One region of the Sporosarcina newyorkensis genome, then DNA from elsewhere that is predicted to be linked to it. Evidence: predicted binding sites of a transcription regulator. Region 1 holds the regulator's gene; each other region holds the start of a gene.

Region 1 (3,286 bases):
TTTTTTGTGGTCTTTAGTAGGTCAACTGCAGTCCTTCTGTTAAACTAGATGATGAACAAATTGAAAAGAGGTACTACAAATGCAAATAGCACCAATTAATGATGAATTACTCATGAAATCTCAAGAAGCAGAGCAGTTGATTGCACCGTATGTAAAGGAAGTAGAAGACATTGCTTTCTACAATCAACGAAAGGTTCTTCAGGCTTTCAAGCAAAACCGTGTCAGTGATTTTCATTTATCTGGATCAACGGGCTATGGGTATGACGATAGCGGCCGTGACGTACTGGAACAGGTATACTCAGATGTCTTCGGCGCTGAAGACTGTCTGGTCAGGAATCAAATCATCTCTGGGACCCATGCGATCACGATCAGTTTATTCGGGATTCTGCGTCCGGGCGATGAGTTAATTTATATTACGGGTAAGCCTTATGACACGTTGGATTCCATCGTGTCAGGAAACGGAAAAGATACTGGATCACTGGAAGATTATCAAATTTCCTATCAGCATATTGACTTGCTGGAAGGCGGTGCTGTTGACTATGTCAAGGCTAAACAAGCAATTTCATCAAAAACCAAAGTGGTTGCGATTCAGCGCTCAAAAGGCTATTCGAGCAATCCATCCTTCCGTATACATGAAATAGAAGAAATCATCAAGGAAATCCGCAAAATAAAAGAAGACGTCGTGATATTTGTAGACAACTGCTACGGTGAATTCGTCGAGAAACAGGAACCGACTGAAGTAGGGGCGGATCTGATGGCGGGTTCACTAATAAAAAATCCAGGCGGCGGACTAGCTAGAACGGGCGGCTATATTGCAGGCAGGAAAGAACTCGTTGAAAAATGTGCATATCGCATGACATCACCGGGACTAGGGGCAGAAGCAGGGGCTTCATTGGATACGCTGTTGGAAATGTATCAAGGTTTCTTTTTAGCGCCGCACGTAGTCAGCCAGGCCGTTAAAGGAGCTTTGTTTACAGCTGCATTTTTCGAGCAGTTTGGAATGGATACTACACCGCATTATAGTGAACGGAGAACTGATCTCATTCAATCTGTCAACTTCTCATCAGCAGAACAAATGATCAAGTTTTGTCAGATAATCCAGGATAACTCACCGATCAATGCGCACTATGCTCCTGAACCATCTTATATGCCCGGCTATTCGGATGATGTTATCATGGCTGCAGGCACATTTATACAAGGCTCCAGTATTGAGCTGACAGCTGACGGTCCGATTCGACCTCCTTACACCGCTTACATTCAAGGCGGTTTAACGTATGAGCATGTAAAAACAGCTGTACTCACTTCCATGGAACAATTATTAGAGCGAAAATTAATCTAAAGAAAAAAGTGTATCAAGAACCTATAGGGGTTCTTGATACACTTTTTTTAATGGATCATTCGGTAAACACCGACGACTTTACCAAGTATGGACACATGATTCACGATAATAGGATCCATGGAAGAATTTTCAGGCTGTAAGCGGAAGTAATCTTTCTCTTTAAAAAAACGTTTTACAGTAGCTTCATCTTCCTCTGTCATCGCCACCACGATTTCTCCATTGGAAGCTGTATGTGTTTGTCTGACGATGACACGGTCGCCATTCAAAATACCTGCCTCGATCATACTGTCACCGACGATTTCCAACATGAAGATCTCATCATCTGAAGAACCGAACGTATCTGGTAATGGAAAATATTCTTCAATATTTTCTACAGTTGTAATCGGAGTCCCTGCTGTAACTTTACCGATCAAAGGAACATGCATGACGCCGCTCTTTAATTCGTCTAGTCCTTCCGGGTCTAAGACTTCTATTGCACGCGGCTTAGTAGGGTCCCGGCGAATAAACCCCTTGTTTTCCAATCGAGATAAGTGACCATGTACAGTGGAGCTAGATGCCAGTCCTACTGCTTCCCCGATTTCACGCACGGATGGCGGATATCCTTTTAGCCGTACTTCATCTTTAATAAAAGCTAATATTTCTTCTTGTCTTTTAGATATTTTCTTCAATCTATTCACCTCTTCAAATTGTTTACTAATAAATAGAGATACAGCTCAAGTATTTTGAATATAGTATAACATGTGTTCGATTAGTAATCAAACAAAGGTTCGAATTCTGCTTGACAGCCAATCGTACGTTCTCTTATAATAGAGAACAAGCATTCCGAACATGCATTCTAAAAAGTAGACTACTAGGGGGATTTATCATGAAATTTCTTAAAGAAAATTATTACTTTATCGTACTATTAATCGTTTTTCTTAGTGTTGCAGCTTATCAATTGGACAAACTGTCTGAAGAAGATAATTATCTAGAAATTGTCATCAATGACGGGGACACATTATGGGGGCTGGCAACCAACTATTCAGATGGAACACCTGCGCACCATTGGATTGAACAAGTTAAATCATTAAATGAATTGCAGACTGATCAAATTAATTCGGGTGAATTATTACGCCTTCCTGTTAAAATGAACCCACAAGCTGAACATCGTGTGGCTGAGATGGGGGAGGAAGCGGATGAATAAAAAAAAGTGTGTAATTTATTGTCGGGTCAGTACCGAAAAGGAGAGTCAAGAACAATCCATTGTCAGACAGCAGGAAGAGCTGGAAATATTGGCGGCAGAAATGTTTTATGAATGTGTAGGTATATTCACTGATCGCCAGAGCGGTTATGATATGGACCGTGAAGGTCTGTTGAATTTATTGGATCGTATACAAGCAGAACCAATCGATGCTGTCTTTATTCAAGATGAGACAAGATTAGGAAGAGGCAATGCGAGGGTGGCCATCCTGCATGTCATTGCTAAATCGAACACAGCTGTTATTTCAAACCATACAAATGGAGCACTGGAGTTAAATGAAATGGATACGATGCTGTTGGAGATTTTAGCGATTGTAGAAGAATACCAACGGAAACTCCATAATGCCAAAATACGAAGAGGAATGAAAAGAGCGGTTCAAAGAGGTTACGACCCTTCCCGTAACTTGCATAATATCGACCGGGGCCCAGGAAGAGAACGACTCGAATTGCCTATTGAAGAAATTGTCGCGTTGCGCAACAAAGGAATGACATTCGATGAGATTTCGAGAGTATTGATCGGACTTGGCCATTCGGTTAGCAAAGCAACTGTCCATAGAAGATATAAAGAGTTTCAAGAGCAGGAACACTAATCGTTTGCACTTTTCCTTCAGGTTGTTTACATTTTAGTAAATGAAGAAATTTTGGAGGGTGTAAAGATGTTATCTGAAAAAAAGATTAAGCGTATTAATGAGTTGGCAAATAAATCCA
Region 2 (3,286 bases), on a different contig from region 1:
GATGATGGAATTACTGAAAGAAAAGGACGAATATGCACCAGCTTTCATACCGCCTCATACGACGGCTAAAATGGTCGATGACCGATACGCTGTGACGGAAAAAGAAAAACAGGAGACCATTAAGAAGTTTTTCCCTGATGGAACGACAGGACGGTTAGAGAAATTCCCGCCAAAAGAAAAACAGCGCCTAATTGTTCTGCGGGAGCTTACGAAGCGATTTGACAATGAAGTCACTTACAGTGAACAGGAAACAAATTGTATTTTAGAAGAAGTTTATGAAGATTATGTGCTGATCAGAAGGTATTTAATCGAGTATGGATTACTGGACCGTACGTCAGATGGGAGTCAATATTGGCTGAAATCATAATGAGGAAGCAGGAGATGCAAATGGATCAAAAAAAAGAATTGAAACAGTTATATAAAGAGACGAAGATCGAGGCAGGTGTATATCAAATTAAAAACACCGTAAATCAAAAATTGTTTATTGGCAGTACACCGAATTTCAAAACATTAAATGGGGTGAAATTCAGTCTGAATACAGGTGTGTATATGAATAAAGCGCTGCAAGAAGAGTGGAACACATTTGGAAAAGAAGCGTTTCAAATAGACATCCTGGAAACCCTTAAAAAGAAGGAAGGTCCATTTTACAATGCAAAAGAAGCGCTGATGGAACTGGAGGATAAGTGGTTGGGCTGTCTTCAGCCTTATGATGAGCAAGGATATAATGTCAAGAAGCCTTCTTGATCTTGGAATTCGTGGTTTGTCCGGTCACTCGAATGGATTGCTTCTCTCTCAAAGTTTAGAAAATGATCATTTGGGAAGAGTAGAAGTAATCGTGAAAGGAGCGATCGTTGATGAATGCGATGGATACAGTGAAGAAAATTTTAGATGAAAGTTTTATTGGTACGATGGCGACGGTTGATAATAATAAGCCGTATAGTCGGTATATGACGTTTGTGAATGATGGCTTGTCGCTCTACACACCTACGAGCAACCAGACGGATAAGGTGGAGGATCTAGAAGATAATCCGTATACCCATATTCTAATCGGTTATGAGGGAGAGGGATTTGGTGATGCGTATGTCGAATACGCAGGGCGTGTATCCATTTCTTCAGATGAACAGATCAAGAAGAAAATTTGGAATAATCAAATGAAAAAATGGTTTGATGGTCCCGAGGATCCGAAATTGGTGATTTTGAAAATTGAACCTGAAGCCATTCGTCTAATGAATAAATCCGGAGAACCGCCACAGGATATTTCTCTTTAAATAAGGACAAAAACAGCCTATTGTTTGGCTGTTTTTTTGTTCAAAAAACCTACTACGCCCAATTTTATGTCATTTATCCGCCAACTCCCATTGATTGAACTCTGTGTGGGTGGGTAATATAGGGGTGAGGAACATTCGTTCTTATGGAGGTGAAGGTCATGACAGAGCACTTGCCACACAGACAGATCGCTTGTTTAGATATGCGCAGCTTCTACGCCAGCTGTGCTGCTGCAATGGAAGGGTTGGATGTGATGAAGGTGCCAATTGCGATTATCGGCGATATTGAGCGTAAAGGCGGGGTTGTCCTTGCTGCGTCTCCGCCGCTCAAAAAGCAGTTCGGCATCAAGACAGGTATGCGGCTATATGAGATTCCAAACGATGCAAGTATTCATTTGATTGAGCCGAAAATGCAATTTTTTATTGATGTTTCGATGGAACTGACGAAGTTATTGAATCGCTATGTTCCGAAAGAAGCAATCCATGTATACAGCATTGATGAAAGTTTCGTCGATTTCACAGGGACAGAAAAGTTATGGGGCCCCTTGGATGACATCATCTATCGGATACAGGATGAGTTGTATCGGCAGTTTCAACTTCATTCCGCTTGCGGGGTTGGTCCGAATATGCTGTTAGCTAAGCTGGCGCTTGATTTGGAGGCGAAGAAAACAGGTGTGGCATACTGGACATACGAAGATGTGCCGAAGAAGCTTTGGCCAGTATCACCTCTTCGGAATATGTGGGGAGTCGGCAGAAGAATGGAACGCACATTGGAAGACATGGGGATTTATTCTGTGGGCGACCTGGCAAGAACACCGCTTGAGCGTCTGGAAAAGAAATTTGGCGTCATGGGAAACCAGTTATATTACCATGCGCACGGAATTGATTATTCAACGCTCGGATCGGTTTTGATCAAAGGACAAATCAGTTACGGCAAAGGTCAGACCTTGCTGCGAGATTACATAAAGATGAATGAGATTTTAACCGTTCTCCTGGAGATGTGTGAGGACACTGCTATGCGCGCACGATTGGCAGGCAAGAAAGGTCGCACTGTGCAACTGTCATTCGGCTATTCCAAACATGCCTTAGGTGGCGGATTTCAACGCAGAAAAACGCTGGCGGAAGCAACGAATGAAACCTTGGTCATCTACCACACATGTGTAGAACTGCTTGAGACTTACCACGATGGCCGACCCGTCCGCCACATTTCCGTCACCCTTACCAATTTAGAAACTGAACACGGCATCCAGCTCGACTTGTTCAAACCAACCAACTGGAAACAACAGCGGATCGGTCATGTAATGGATGAACTCCGCCTAAAATACGGCTCCACAGCCATACTCCGCGCCGTCTCCATCACTTCCGGCGGGACTGCTTACAGGCGAAACAAGCTAATTGGCGGGCATTATAAATAAAAGCGGAAGACGCCGTTTAGCCTCGACAGGCGTTGGAAGACGAGCAATAAAGGCGTTTTTTGCCTTTACTGCTTGTCTGAAACGTCCCGAGAGGCTGGCGTCTGCAGCTGGATATAAATAAAAACGGAAGACGCCGTTTAGCCTCGACAGGCGTTGGAAGAAAAGCAATAAAGGCGTTTTTTGCCTTTACTGCTTGTCTGAAACGTCCCGAGAGGCTGGCGTCTGCAGCTGGATAGAAGTTAAAAGCGGAAGACGCTGTCGAGCCTCGACCGGCGTTAGGAACTCACCCGAAATTGCTTGAGCAAAAAGGATGGTACTATACAATTCACAATGTATGAACTTCAGAACAGCATACAGGAGAATGGCTGAGAGGTTGTCAAAAAGATTTCACAAACAAATGGGGCGTAATCTATACGCGGTTTTGTTACGATAGGGTGGGAGAGTTGGCGGGATAAAATATGTCTGCCGTCTATCTACTATTGCTTAGCGTGAAGGAGGAAATAGTTTGGGAACGGATGTGAATATATTTTTTGCGTTCGGAGCGGGTTTTCTAAGTTTCATTTCTCCGTGCGTCTTGCCGTTATACCCAGCCTTTATATCGTACAT
Region 3 (3,286 bases), on a different contig from region 1:
TGGTGGCAATGGAGTTGTGGCTAAAGTTAAAGGCGGAAAAGCTGGAAAGACTGTCGCGTTGCGTGCTGATTTTGATGCATTGCCTATTCAAGATCAAAAAGACACACCTTATGCTTCTAAAGTTCCGGGAGTCATGCACGCTTGCGGCCATGACGGCCATACTGCGACACTTCTCCAGCTTGCGAAGGCAATCCACGAAATGCGAGAAGAGTTGGCAGGTGAATATGTGTTTATTCACCAGCACGCAGAAGAGCTGGCTCCTGGCGGTGCGATCGCCATGATTGAAGACGGTTGTCTGGATGAAGTAGATGTCATTTTTGGTACGCATCTTTGGTCTTTGTTTGAGTCGGGTGTCATTTATTATGCAGACGGTCCGATCATGGCAGCACCCGATCGTTTCCACTTCACTATTCAGGGAGCTGGCGGACACGGCGCCTCTCCTCACCAAACAAAGGACTCTATTGTCATCGGCTCCCAATTGGTCATGAACTTACAGCAGATCGTCTCTAGACGTGTTGATCCCATTGAATCGGCAGTCTTATCTGTCGGATCATTCATTTCGGATAACGCATACAACGTCATTGCCGATCAGGCAGTGATCGTTGGGACGGTTCGGACATTCACACAAGAACTCCGTGATTTGATGGAACAGGAGATTCGCCGCGTGGCGGAAGGTACCGCTATTGCAAATGATTGCCAGATTAAAGTAGAGTATACCCGCGGCTATCCTGCAGTAGTCAATCATGTCAAAGAAACAATTTTCCTTAAATCTGTCGCTGAGTCAATTCCTGATTTGGCAGGTGTTGAAGAAATGAAACCACAGATGGGTGGAGAAGATTTTGCTTATTACCTGGAAAAAGTACCGGGCACCTTCTTCTTTACAGGAGCTAAACCGACGGACGCATATCCTCACCATCATCCTCGATTCGACATCGATGAAAAAGCGATGATGGCAGCGGCAAAAACTCTCGGCGCTGCAGCAATCGAATACCAAAAGTGAACGTAGGCTGTCAACATATTTTATTCTGTTGGCAGCCTTTTTTCATGTAGTTAACTAAATAATTCACCTTTTCTGTATTTTGTTGTTGATTTTAGTTTTTTCTGTCATATAATGAGAGAAACACTTATATTGTCCTATGAAAGGGGAGGGTACGCTATGGTAAATCAACAAAATTTATCGTCTTACGTAGTCACATTTCATACTTTTGCATTACTTCACGGGCAACATTCGAATCCTTACTATACAAAAGTAGTAGAAAATGATCGAACTTTCATTGTCGAGAAAACACCTTTGGAAATCATGAGGGATTCTTGCACGCATTATCGTACAAATTTCGATTCGATTATCAACAGTTCAAAAAGCGACTTAAAGAAACGGCCTAAACCGCCGATCATGCTGACCCATTCAAACGATCGGCCACTACTGTTTTTTCCTTTATTGTCCCCATCGCTCCATAAAAATTCTTGGATTGCCTATCATGCCGTAAAAGATGCGCACCAGCATAAGGATGGAGTCTCGGTCGTTCTAAAAAATGATACTCGGATGTCTTTAAACACTTCCATCGCTACGGTCTATCGGCAACTTGCACTGTCGCATTTCCTTTCCGAGCGTTTTGATAACGCTCAGGAAGAACTGAGAAGTTCTTACTATATGATCATGGAGCCAAAAAATTCTGACTCTCCAATTTCCTGAGATACTGATTTAATAGCTCTTCTGTACGGTTCCGCAAGCGTACGTTTAAGTAACGGCGGTAGTCTTCATAGCCATCATGCACGAATAGATATTCTGTGAATAACTCATCTGAAGATTGTCGGATTACTTTCATCTTGTGCTGCCGCAAATATACAGCAGTTTTTTGCAAATCTGTCGTTACCGAATTCATTGCATCTTCCAGCAAATTCAGATAGGGACTTTTCAGTTTAAAGGGGACTTTTTCCACTAATTGTCGATCTCTTTCTAGAATGGTCATTAGCATGGGCAAATAAATATGGTTCTCCAAATACGGCAATGCCTCCGCAGGAATCAAAGGCATAAACATCGCCTCCTATAAGAACTTATGTTCGCATACTGATTATAATTCCTTTAAGCTCATAAAGCAAGCAGTATTAGTATGGTAATTTTTGTTTCTCTTCATACAAAAACTGCACCGCCACTTGTTAGATCATACCTAACAAGCAGGGTGCAGTTTTTGGCTGAAAGCCTTTTATTCTTGTGGTTCATCCCCGATAAAATGAATCGAGAAGACTTTCCACGCGCCATCTTCTTTATGGAACACTGTCACTTGGCGACCTTCCGGAACATTTTCTACTCCACTTTCCAAATCAGTAAAAGTCGTTTTCATCGTAGCAAACAATTGAGCTGTATCTTTATCATATTTTACGATTGTTTCGTTATCTGCCTCGCGCTTCATGTCTGTTGTGTTCAGCATTTCTTCTGTCGCTTTACGCTCTTCTTTCAGATCATAGCCTTCTTTAGACAACGTAGCCAGATAACCATCCACGTCCTTGTTGTTCAACGTTTCAATATATCGGTCGAATGCTGCGAGAATTTTTTTCTTTTCTTCGTCCGGAACATCCGATGCTTCTTCGATTTGATCACCCGACATGCTAAAGCCCACTTTGTTATCGTCGACACCATGGTCGATCGCCCCGCTGCCCGGAGCCGCTTCCCCGTTGTCGATGTCATTTGGATTGGTTTCTCCCGCATTCGAACATGCACCCAAAATCAGTGCGACGCTAATAGATGCGGCTGCTAATTTTTTCTTCATTTTTTCCTCCTACATAGAGAAAAAGACCTTTTAACTTAATTCAGCAAAGGTCCTTTTTCTTTTTATAAAGATAATTATTTTACTTCTACCCAACCATTTTTAATTGCCGTGACAACTGCTTGTGTCCGGTCGTTTACATTCATTTTTTGTAAGATACTGGAGACGTGGTTTTTCACTGTTTTTTCGGAAATAAACAATGTTTCACCGATCGTCCTGTTGCTTTGTCCATCCGTCAGCAATTGCAATACTTCACATTCCCGTTTCGTCAATAAATGAAGCGGACGGCGAATGTCGTTTTGCTGGAAAGATCCCTTATGTTCTCTCTCACTCAAGCGGCGGAATTCTGATACTAAGTTATGTGTAACTTTCGGGTGCAAATATGATCCCCCAGCAGCCACTACTTTGATCGCTTGTACAATCGCATCGGCATCCATCTCTTTCAGCATGAAGCCAAGTGCCCCCGTTTTCAAAGCGTGTGTCACATAGGACTCATCGTCATGAATGGATAGCATGATCAC

Evidence for each region. The regulator LexA, encoded in region 1, represses DNA repair genes until DNA is damaged. The targets are predictions, from matches to a motif close to CGAACATATGTTCG.
Region 2: a site for LexA is predicted at 1,397-1,410, ahead of B5D59_RS01640 (Y-family DNA polymerase). Genes of this name have one in related genera too.
Region 3: a site for LexA is predicted at 2,051-2,064, ahead of B5D59_RS05905 (YhjD family protein). Genes of this name have one in related genera too.

What each region holds. Positions count from the first base shown of each region.
Region 1 covers NZ_FUYJ01000004.1:38,027-41,312, reverse strand. The annotation lists gene B5D59_RS09145 (methionine gamma-lyase family protein) at 80-1,339, shown strand; gene lexA (transcriptional repressor LexA) at 1,387-2,007, opposite strand; gene yneA (cell division suppressor protein YneA) at 2,205-2,522, shown strand; gene B5D59_RS09130 (YneB family resolvase-like protein) at 2,515-3,168, shown strand; gene B5D59_RS09125 (DUF896 domain-containing protein) at 3,235-3,286, shown strand, end outside.
Region 2 covers NZ_FUYJ01000001.1:302,486-305,771, forward strand. The annotation lists gene B5D59_RS01625 (DUF2087 domain-containing protein) at 1-367, shown strand, start outside; gene B5D59_RS01630 (GIY-YIG nuclease family protein) at 388-744, shown strand; gene B5D59_RS01635 (pyridoxamine 5'-phosphate oxidase family protein) at 855-1,268, shown strand; gene B5D59_RS01640 (Y-family DNA polymerase) at 1,427-2,680, shown strand; gene B5D59_RS01645 (cytochrome c biogenesis protein CcdA) at 3,186-3,286, shown strand, end outside.
Region 3 covers NZ_FUYJ01000002.1:346,632-349,917, reverse strand. The annotation lists gene B5D59_RS05915 (M20 family metallopeptidase) at 1-1,000, shown strand, start outside; gene B5D59_RS05910 (competence protein ComK) at 1,157-1,693, shown strand; gene B5D59_RS05905 (YhjD family protein) at 1,656-2,033, opposite strand; gene B5D59_RS05900 (nuclear transport factor 2 family protein) at 2,205-2,768, opposite strand; gene B5D59_RS05895 (response regulator) at 2,843-3,286, opposite strand, start outside.